DNA from 3 places in the Labrenzia sp. 5N genome. Region 1 is predicted to be linked to each of the others. Evidence: predicted binding sites of a transcription regulator. Region 1 holds the regulator's gene; each other region holds the start of a gene.

Region 1 (3,276 bases):
AGAGCTGATCGACGAACTGCGGGAAAACTTCACCATCGTGATCGTGACCCACTCGATGCAGCAGGCTGCCCGTGTGTCTCAGCGTACCGCGTTCTTCCACCTGGGTATTTTGGTGGAGGAAGGTCTGACGGAGGACATCTTTACCAATCCGAAGGACAAGCGTACGCAGGACTATATTACGGGCCGCTTCGGCTAAGCATTTTTTAGGTTTCTGAAGGGGACACAGGATGTCTGAACATACAGTCTCGGCTTACGATGACGAACTGACGGCCATGGCCGGCAAGGTTGCCGAAATGGGTGGTATTGCCGAAAAGGCTTTCGCCGATGCGGTGTCCGCGCTGGTGTCGCAGGATCTGGAGCTTGCCAAGGCGACGATCAAGGGCGATGTCCGGCTGGACAGCCTTTACAACGAACTTGAAGTGAAGCTGATCGAGCTGATCGTCCGCCGCCAGCCGATGGGGCAGGACCTGCGTGAAATCACCGCCGCAACGCGCATTGCCAATGACCTGGAGCGTGTTGGCGATCTTGCAAAGAACGTTGCCAAGCGCGTCATCGCCATCGACAGCGACTTGCAGTCGAAGAAGCTTGCGATCGGTGTGGAGCACATGACGGAACTCGCTCTTTCGCAGCTCAAGCAGGTGCTGGATGCCTACGCCCGGAAGGATGCGGAAGCCGCCCGCCGGGTTCAGGAAGCCGACGCCGAGGTCGACGCGATCTACACGTCGATCTTTCGCGAACTCCTGACTTACATGATGGAAGACCCGCGGGTCATTACCCAGTGCGTCCATCTCTTGTTCTGCGCAAAGAACATCGAGCGCATCGGCGATCACGCGACGAATATCGCCGAGAACGTCTACTACATGGTCACTGGCGAGCGTTTGCCGGAAGACCGGGCAAAGGTCGACGAAACAGGCGCGGTCTGACCCGCTGGTAATCGTCGGATTTGCAGAAGATCTTAACGGCCGGCGCTTCGGCGCCGGTTGCGGTAATTGGAGCGAGATGTATGCCGAAGGTGCTCATCGTTGAAGACGAAGAACCGCTCAGCCTTCTTTTGAGATACAATTTGGAAGCGGAAGGGTACTCGGTCGAGTCCTGTGTCCGGGGTGACGAGGCGGAAATCCGCCTGCGGGAAAGCCTGCCGGATCTGTTGCTGCTCGACTGGATGCTGCCGGGCCTGTCCGGAATTGAACTGTGCCGCCGCCTGCGGGCGCGCGAGGATACCGAGCGCCTGCCGGTCATCATGCTGACGGCACGCGGTGAGGAAGCAGAGCGCATCCGCGGCCTGTCGACCGGTGCCGACGACTACGTGGTCAAGCCTTTCTCGGTACCGGAATTGATGGCCCGCGTGCGCGCCATCCTGCGCCGGGCAAGCCCGGAAGTGGTGTCCAGCATGTTGCGGTCTGGCGATATCGAACTGGATCGCGAAACGCACCGTGTTCGCCGCAACACCAAGGAAATACACCTGGGGCCGACGGAATTCCGCCTGCTGGAATTCCTGATGACATCGCCTGGCCGTGTCTTCTCCCGTGAACAACTGCTGGATGGGGTCTGGGGTCACGATGTCTACGTGGACGAACGCACTGTCGATGTTCACGTCGGTCGCTTGCGCAAGGCTCTGAACAAGGGCAAGGCGAAGGATCCTATCCGTACCGTCCGTGGTGCCGGATACGCCTTCAATGACCAGTTCACCTCTGCCACTGCCTGAGCGCAACTTGCAGAATGGAATTAAGGAGCCCGCTTTCAAGCGGGCTTTTTGTTTCTCAGCGGTTATGTGCCTTTCGCGGAGCAAGGTTCTCTTCTGCGACCACCCCATCAGTTGTGTCGGTGTCGGGGCTGATCCTGCAGTCACTGTCGTGGCGGAGCGGTCAAACAAGGTTTGATTTGATGGAACGGAAACTGCATGGATCGGTGCCGTGATTAAGCCGTGGGAGGTCACTGTTCGGGGTCGGGCATCTGGTCAATGGAAGGCCCAAACAAAAAAAGCCCGCCAGATGGCGGGCTTTCTCATGAATTGCTTCGGTGCGCGGTTATCAGCCTGCCTGAGCCATCGTCTTGCGGTCGCGGCGGCGGTCGGCGACCGGCTGATACGCGATCTTGCAGTGATGAGCGCAGTAGGGGACGCCGGCATCGGACTGGCGGCCGCAGAAGTAGAAGTCGTCGGTTGCCGGGTCGCCAATCGGCCATTTGCAGGTCCGCTCGGTCAGCGTCAGGATGGTTGCCCGCTGCGAGATCGGAACGAGCTCTGCAATCGGCTCTACGCGTGGCTTGGCGGCCACCACTGGTGCAGGCGAGATGTCTGCTTTCAGGGCCGTCGCGCCGATCGACTGCGGATGTGACGTCGTCGGTTTCTTCGGCGCTGCACCCGTTGCAGGAGCTGCGGTGCGCGGCCGGCGCGGCTTGGCGCTTGAAGAGGTGGACTTGGCGCGGCCGGACAGGCCAAGGCGGTGCACCTTGCCGATCACGGCGTTACGGGTAACACCACCCAGTTCGCCTGCGATCTGGCTTGCGCTCAAGCCGTCGCCCCAAAGCTTTTTGAGAAGCTCAACTCGTTCGTTTGTCCAACTCATTGCCGCACCCTTTAGTTTGACCGTCCTGCGGCCATTAACCCCGTGTTAAGCATGCGCAAGCACGCTTAATGCTGGCAGATCTAGTGCCTCTTGGTGATTTGCCTCACGAGATCTCGTGTCTGATTGCTGAGAGGTTACAATAACGTTAATTTGTCAGGCAACCACTCGACCCAAACCAGTTGGGGATGAAACGACTTTTCCCCAATTATGGCGAGGTCATTGAGAATTTTATGAAATCCGCCCTCCGCAGCACATGAAATGTCTTGTGCGCCATTTCCATTGACAGTGCATGGTACCGGCAGTGTATAAGAAAGCCGCTGCGTGCCGCCTCATCGGGGCGGCACGTTGCGTTTTGGCCCTTCGGCATCTTTTCAAGGTGACGGCCCGGCGTCGGGGCGACGCAGGGGACAGCAGGGGCGTTTAAAGGAGACAAACGAGGTTATGTCCGCGACTGCACTATTCGGAAATTACGCAAGATCGAACCTTTCTTTCGATCATGGGGAAGGCGTCTGGCTGGTTACCACCGATGGCCGACGATTCCTCGATTGCGGTTCCGGCATCGCGGTCAACGCACTCGGTCATGCCCATCCGCATCTGGTCAAGGCATTGCAGGATCAGGCAGCCAAGCTGTGGCATACCTCCAACCTACACCAGATCCCGGATGGCGAACGACTGGCGCAGCGCCTGTGCGCGGAAACCTTTGCCGACA
Region 2 (3,276 bases), on a different contig from region 1:
ACAGGTAGAGATCGGCCACGTTCTTGATGGCGACATCGCCGACCGGAACGTCGGTGTAGTAGTCCGGACCGCCACGACCGCCGGCCTTGAAAGGCGCTGCTGCGGAAAGAACCGGCAGGCCTTCCCATTCCGTACCCTTCAGCATCTGTTCGATGTACCAGATCTGCGCCTTTGAAACGATCTGGACGCTCGGGTCGTCGGCCACGAGGGCGAAATAGGAATGCAAGGGAGCCGACGTCTTGCCGACGGGGCGGCGGACATAGGCAAGGGTTGCCTCGTGATCTTCCTTCACCGCATCGAGTACATCCTGCTGGCTCTCCACCAGAGGTGTCACGGTTCGACCTTCTTTTTCGTAGATCGGGCGTGCTTCGGTCATGAAATTGGCGACACGCCAGCCGTTGCCGTCGCGTTCGATCATCAGGTCGATAACGCCCAGATGCGAGCCCCAGAAACCACCCATCGCGGCAGGCTTGCCGAACAACGTGCCTTTCTCGCTGTCGATACCCGGCAGTCCCTCATACTGGGGACCGGGGAAGACCAGATGCTGGTGACCGGTAAAGACGGCGTCGATCCCGTCCACACCGGCAAGGTGCAGGGAGGCGTTTTCCATGCCTTCGGAATAGTCGTTGGCGTCAATCCCCGAGTGGGAGAGGGCGATTACAAGGTCGCAGCCCTGTTCGCGCATTTCCGGAACGAAGGCCTTGGCGGTTTCGATAATGTCACGCGCATTGGCGTTGCCTTCCAGGTGGCGGCGGTCCCAGTTCATGATCTGCGGTGGTACGAAGCCGATGAAGCCGATCTTGATCGGATAGGACTTGCCGGCACCGTCGGTGACCTGTTTTTCAACGATCACATAGGGCTTCAGGAAAAGGGCGTCGTCTCGCGGGTTGCCGGCCAGCGTACTGCCCTTGACAAGATTGGCGCAGACAACGGGGAAATTGGCACCGGCCAGCACCTTCATCATGAAGTCCAGACCGTAGTTGAATTCGTGGTTGCCGAGTGTTGCCGCATCGAATTCGAGAACGTTCATGCCCTTGATGACTGGGTGCAGGTCGCCTTCGCTCATGCCGCGTTCATAGGCGACATAGTCCCCCATCGGGTTGCCTTGCAGAAAGTCGCCATTGTCGACCAGAACCGAGTTTGTCGCCTCGTTCCGGATATCGCGGATCAGTGTGGCTGTCCGGGCGAGACCGGCGGTGTCGACAGGTTTGTCGCTGTAATAGTCGTAAGGGAAGACATGGACATGGAGGTCCGTGGTCTCCATCAGGCGAAGGTGAGCCGTACCTTCCTTGGCCAGAACGGAATAGGGGTGCAGAGCTGCCGTGAAGCCAGTTGCCGCCGCGCCCATCAAAAGGGTGCGCCGTGAAATCGAAAAGTCTTTGATACTGGACATGGAATGGCTCCTGTTCGGTCGCTCGGCGATTGGTGTCGTTCAGCCTTGCGGAACAGCACGAGCCGGACCGACAGCTGCCGGTGCCAGCCGGGCGGCATGTTTCCGCGGCACACGGTTTTGGTCCGCAAGGATTACAACCGTATGACGCAAATTGCTGCCCGGATCGTCAGTTTTGTCAAGCAGGTTTATGGGCCGTCGAGCGGGGTCTACTCGCTGATCTGGCCAGCCATGACCGAGATCGTTTCCACGTAGACACTGGCCTTGTTCCATTGCTTGAGAACGTTGTAATTGGCAGTGCCCGGGCCCCAGCCCTGGCCGCGGCGCCAGCCTTTCTGCGCAAGATAATTTGCGGTGGAAGCCAACACATCGGGGATCGAGCGGATCAGGTCCTTGCGGCCGTCGCGGTCATAATCGACCGCATAACGGACATAGCTGGTGGCGAGAAACTGGGTCTGGCCGAGTTCGCCGGCCCAGGCACCCTTCATTTCGGCCGGCTGCATGTCACGGCCCTGCACGATCTTGAGCGCGGCGACCAGTTCGGCGGTGAAGAAATCGGACCGGCGGCAATCATAGGCCAGCGTGGCAAGGGATTGCAGGACCGGCATGTTGCCGGAGAAGCTGCCGTAGTTGGTTTCAAGCCCCCAGATCGCCAGCAGTACAGGTGCTGGAACACCGTATTTCTTTTCGATCCCACGGAAGATGCGGGCGTAGGTCTTGCCGAGCTGCTTGCCCCGTCGGATCATCGCGTTGTTGACCCGCTTGGCGTAGAACTGGTTGAAGCTGAGCTTGAAGGATTTCTGGTTCCGGTCGAGCGAGACCACCTTCTTGTTGTATTTCACGTTCTTGAGGGACGTTTCAACGACCCTTTTCTTAAGGCCGTAGCTTTGGGAATTTGCAATGAACGACTGTTTCCAGGCTTCGAAACCTCCCGGGCCATTGCCGCAGCTTGCACTCCAGGCAGAAGGTGCGGACAGAAGAACAAAACCAAAGACGAAAGCAGAAAGGAGGCGCATCGAATCCCCGCTGGGCCAATATAAGATTACCGGCATTCTATCCGAAAAAGCGGTAGCGTCATCCGGCAGATAGAGGAAAAAGAGGAGTGGAGGCGGACAAATCCGGTCTCGTCTTTTCCGGTTGCCGCAAAATCAGGGGTCGTGCCGGATGAAGTAGCTGTGAGATGGCGCGCCCGGGCTAAGGGTGCCGGCGCGGTCGAATTCGCTGTCGGCATTGAAGCTGATCTTCGGCAGCGTTGCGAACCTTGCGATCGTCTCCCGATGGCCTTCGATCTCGTTTTGAAGTCGCGTTTCCAGGTCTTCCCGTGCCGCCCCCTTGTGATAACCGTGAACACCGTGGACGATCCTGGGAACCAGAACATCGAAACCCAGATAGCGCAGTGTGTAGGCGAGCGGCCAAAGCAGCATCTGAATGTCGCCTTCCTTGCCGTTGTGGGCACTTTCGCTCGCCTTGGATCCGGTCGTGGCACAGAAGAGAACGGGCTTGTTCCTGAAATGGCCGGTATCGAAACGTTTGGAAGTGTCGTGCAGGCCGCCGTTGGCCAGAACGCGCTCGCACCAGCCCTTCAGGATGGCAGGTGGGGCGAACCACCAGACCGGAAAATGAAACACGATCCGGTCTGCCTGGCGAAGCTTCTCGACTTCTTCCGTAATGACCGACGGAAGGTTTCCGGTTTTCGAAGCCGCTTCCTGTGTTTTCAGAACGTCGTAAGGTTCAGTGACGATCTCCTCTGCATAGTGCGCTGCGCGCTCCGCCGGATCAAAGCCAAGCTGGTAGAGGTCTGACCAAATCACCTCATCGCCTTCAGCTCGGCACGCGGCTTCGGTTGCGCGCGCCCAGGCAGCGTTGAAGGAAGTCTGAGCAGGGTG
Region 3 (3,276 bases), on a different contig from region 1:
TTGGCGTCGAGATTGGACAGCGGCTCATCCATCAGGCAGATCGGCTTTTCGCCGATGATTGCCCGCCCAAGGGCGACACGCTGCTGCTGACCACCCGAAAGCTGACCCGGCTTGCGCTCCAGCAACTGGCCAAGGCCCAGCAGATCGGCAACCCGTGCAAGACGCCGGTCCCGCTCGGCCCTGCCGACCCGGCGAACCTTCAGGCCGAAAATGATGTTCTCGCCAACGTTCAGATGCGGAAACAGCGCATAGGACTGGAACACCATGGCAAGGTCACGCTTGGCCGACGGACGGCCGGTGACATCCTCTCCGCCGATCAGGATGCGTCCGCTGCTGACATTCTCGAGACCCGCAATCATGCGCAATGTCGTTGACTTGCCACAGCCGGACGGACCCAGAAGTGCCGTGAAGGAGCCTGCCGGAATATCGATCGACAGGCCATCGACGGCCACCGTCTCACCCCAGGTACGCGACACCGTTTCAAGGACGATCGGCTTGCCGGCGCCAGAGGGTTTTGCACCCTGGATATGCGGATCTGATGTCACGCCTCATCCCCGTCGTCGGCCACGAACACTTCCGTTTTCGTGCCTTCCAGCGATGCCAGGAAAACATCCGGCACCGGGCAATCGGTGAAGATCGCATCGACATCGCTGAGTTGACCGCCGCGCACATGGGCGTTCCGGCCGAACTTGCTGTGATCGAGGACCAGATAGGACCGGCGGCAATTGGCGAGTATCGACTGGCGGGCCGCCACTTCGTCCTCATGGAAATCCAGCAGCGTGCCGTCTTCATCGACACCGGCAACACCAAAAATGCCGATATCGACCTTGTAGTTGGAGAAGAACGCCTGCGCTGCGGACCCCAGCACGTCGCGGTCGCCATGACGCAACCGCCCGCCGGTGATAGTCACCTGAAACGACGGATTGACCGAAGCCGTGAAGGCCACGTTCAGATTGTTCGTGAAAACCGCCAGTTTCTCATGCCCAACCAGGGCCTGCATCACGATCTCCGGGGTGGTGCCGATGGAAAACGCGATCGACTGGTTGTTGCCGACATGGCCGGCCACCAGTTTCGCAATCAGCTGTTTTTCCGGAAGATTGAGGATCTGCCGGGTGGAATAATGGATGTTGGACGCCGGTGCCGGAGGCTCGACGCCGCCGTGGGTCCGGCGCAGGATCCCCAGTTCGCATAGACCGTTGACGTCCCTGCGAATTGTCTGCGTGGTCACCTCGAACCGGTCCGCCAGTTCCTCGACGGACGCAAATCCTGCCTTTTGTACCAGATCCGCGATTTCGGCCTGACGCTTTGAAATGTCTATTTGCCCAAGCATGTTCTTCTGATCCGCCATCGTCCCCTCTCCTCCTGCTGATGCAGAAGGCCAGTTGCTCCAAAGGCATCATGTTGACTCGAAAAAGCCTGACTTCGAAGCCCGTTAAAACATTTTCATATGAACCTTATTCGACGCTCATATGAAAATGATGTGACAATAGGGGATAGCGGGCAGCCCAGGAACACAGGACGCGACAGCGTCCTCAGATTTCAGGACTCCATTTTTCTATCTGTAATTGCCCGGGCTTTTCACAAGGCTGCCAGGCCGATTACCCGGCCAGGGAACAACCCTGCGGCTCGATGACAAGACGCTACCGAAGAAGAGACAAGACGGCGCAAAAGTAGAAGAGTTGAATTCAATCGTCGAAGTTATGTAATAAAATAACAAATCTGTTTCGTCATCCAACTGTCAATCAGATGTCATGCAGCGTTTTTAAGTAGCTCCCGGGATGCACCCTCACCTCCGGGAGATATCATGAAAACGATCGTTTGCACTTCGCTGGCGCTGGCCCTTACCGGCTCCGTCGTCTTTGCTCAGGACGCCCTGCCGCAAGCCTCCAGCCAGTGGTACAAGGATGGCGAAGCCGCCATTCAGGCCATTTTGGACCGTCAGCCGAACACCAACCGCGCCAAGAACGTGATCCTGCTGATCGCTGATGGCAACGGTGTCGGCACCAACTACGCCACGCGCCTTTTCGACGGTCAGCAGAAAGGCATGCTGGGCGAGGAAAACGTTCTCCCGTACGAAACTCCGGAGTTCTACAGCGCCCTGGTCAAGACCTACAACATCAACGCCCAGACGCCGGACTCCGCTCCGACCGCCGGCTCGATGAACACAGGCGTGAAGCAGCGCTTCAACCTGATCAACCTCGGCGAAGAAGCCATCCATGACGATTGCTCCACCGTCGAAGGCAACCAGCTTGCCCTGTTCTCCGAAATGATGACCGAAGCCGGCAAGTCCGTCGGCGTGGTTTCCACCGCCCGCCTGACCCACGCAACTCCGGCTGCCGTCTACGCCAAAACAGCGAACCGCAACTGGGAAGACGCGGTGCCGGAAGGCTGCACCGCACAGAAGGACATCGCGACCCAGCTGATCGACGCCATGGAAGCCGGCACCGTCGATTTCGCAATGGGCGGCGGTGGCCGTTACTTCCTGCCGAAGGACAAGGAAATGGGTGGGCTGAAAGGCCGCCGCGAAGACAATGTCGACCTGGTTGAGCGTGCAACCGGGCTGGGCGCTCAGTTCGCATCCGACACCGCCGGTTTCCAGTCGCTGAAGCTTGACGGCTCCAGCCCAGTGCTGGCCCTGTTCAACAACAGCCACATGGAATATGAGGCCGACCGCGCCGACAATGACGAGCCGTCCCTGGCCGACATGACCAAAGCAGCCATCGAATATCTGTCCAAGAACGAAGGCGGCTACTACCTGGAAATCGAAGCCGGCCGCGTCGACCACGCCAACCATGACGGCAATGCAGCCCGCGCCATGCGCGACGGTGTCGCCTTTGCAGAAGCCGTTGCCATGGCTGACGAGCTGACCAACGATGAAGACACGCTCATCATCGTCACCGCCGACCACGAACATGCCATCGCCTTCAACGGCTATTGCGGCCGCGGCTCGGCCATCCTCGGCCTTTGCTACGACGTTGCCCAGGTGGGCATCAAGCATTCCGACAAGGTTCTGACCGCGGACGACGGCAAGCCGTACACCGTGATCGGTTACCTGAACGGCTCCGGTTCGGTTCTGAAGAAGGGCGAAGGCGAAAACGACTACACCGGCTCGCGCCCGGACCTGGACCAGGAAACCGCCACCGATCTGGACTACGTCCAGCAGGCGTTGATCCCCAAGTCCTCCGAAACCCATTCGGGTGAAGATGTTGCTGTCTACGCAAAGGGCCCGTGGGCTCATCTGGTCGATGGCACCATCGAGCAGAACGTGATCTTCCA

The links. The regulator PhoB, encoded in region 1, activates phosphate uptake and scavenging genes when phosphate is short. The targets are predictions, from matches to a motif close to TGTCATNNANCTGTCAT.
Region 2: HEP89_RS17555 (bifunctional 2',3'-cyclic-nucleotide 2'-phosphodiesterase/3'-nucleotidase) is a predicted target of PhoB. The motif match lies at 1,524-1,540, and genes of this name have one in related genera.
Region 3: HEP89_RS12605 (alkaline phosphatase) is a predicted target of PhoB. The motif match lies at 1,726-1,742, and genes of this name have one in related genera.

Annotation. Positions count from the first base shown of each region.
Region 1 is NZ_JAAZTM010000002.1:242,503-245,778, reverse strand. Features, by position in the region: gene pstB (phosphate ABC transporter ATP-binding protein PstB) at 1-196, shown strand, start outside; gene phoU (phosphate signaling complex protein PhoU) at 228-923, shown strand; gene phoB (phosphate regulon transcriptional regulator PhoB) at 1,004-1,705, shown strand; gene HEP89_RS01920 (GcrA family cell cycle regulator) at 2,031-2,567, opposite strand; gene HEP89_RS01915 (aspartate aminotransferase family protein) at 3,009-3,276, shown strand, end outside.
Region 2 is NZ_JAAZTM010000016.1:368,390-371,665, forward strand. Features, by position in the region: gene HEP89_RS17555 (bifunctional 2',3'-cyclic-nucleotide 2'-phosphodiesterase/3'-nucleotidase) at 1-1,393, opposite strand, end outside; gene HEP89_RS17560 (lytic murein transglycosylase) at 1,600-2,406, opposite strand; gene HEP89_RS17565 (NAD(P)H-dependent oxidoreductase) at 2,539-3,276, opposite strand, start outside.
Region 3 is NZ_JAAZTM010000013.1:3,457-6,732, reverse strand. Features, by position in the region: gene HEP89_RS12615 (ABC transporter ATP-binding protein) at 1-545, opposite strand, end outside; gene HEP89_RS12610 (DeoR/GlpR family DNA-binding transcription regulator) at 542-1,348, opposite strand; gene HEP89_RS12605 (alkaline phosphatase) at 1,805-3,276, shown strand, end outside.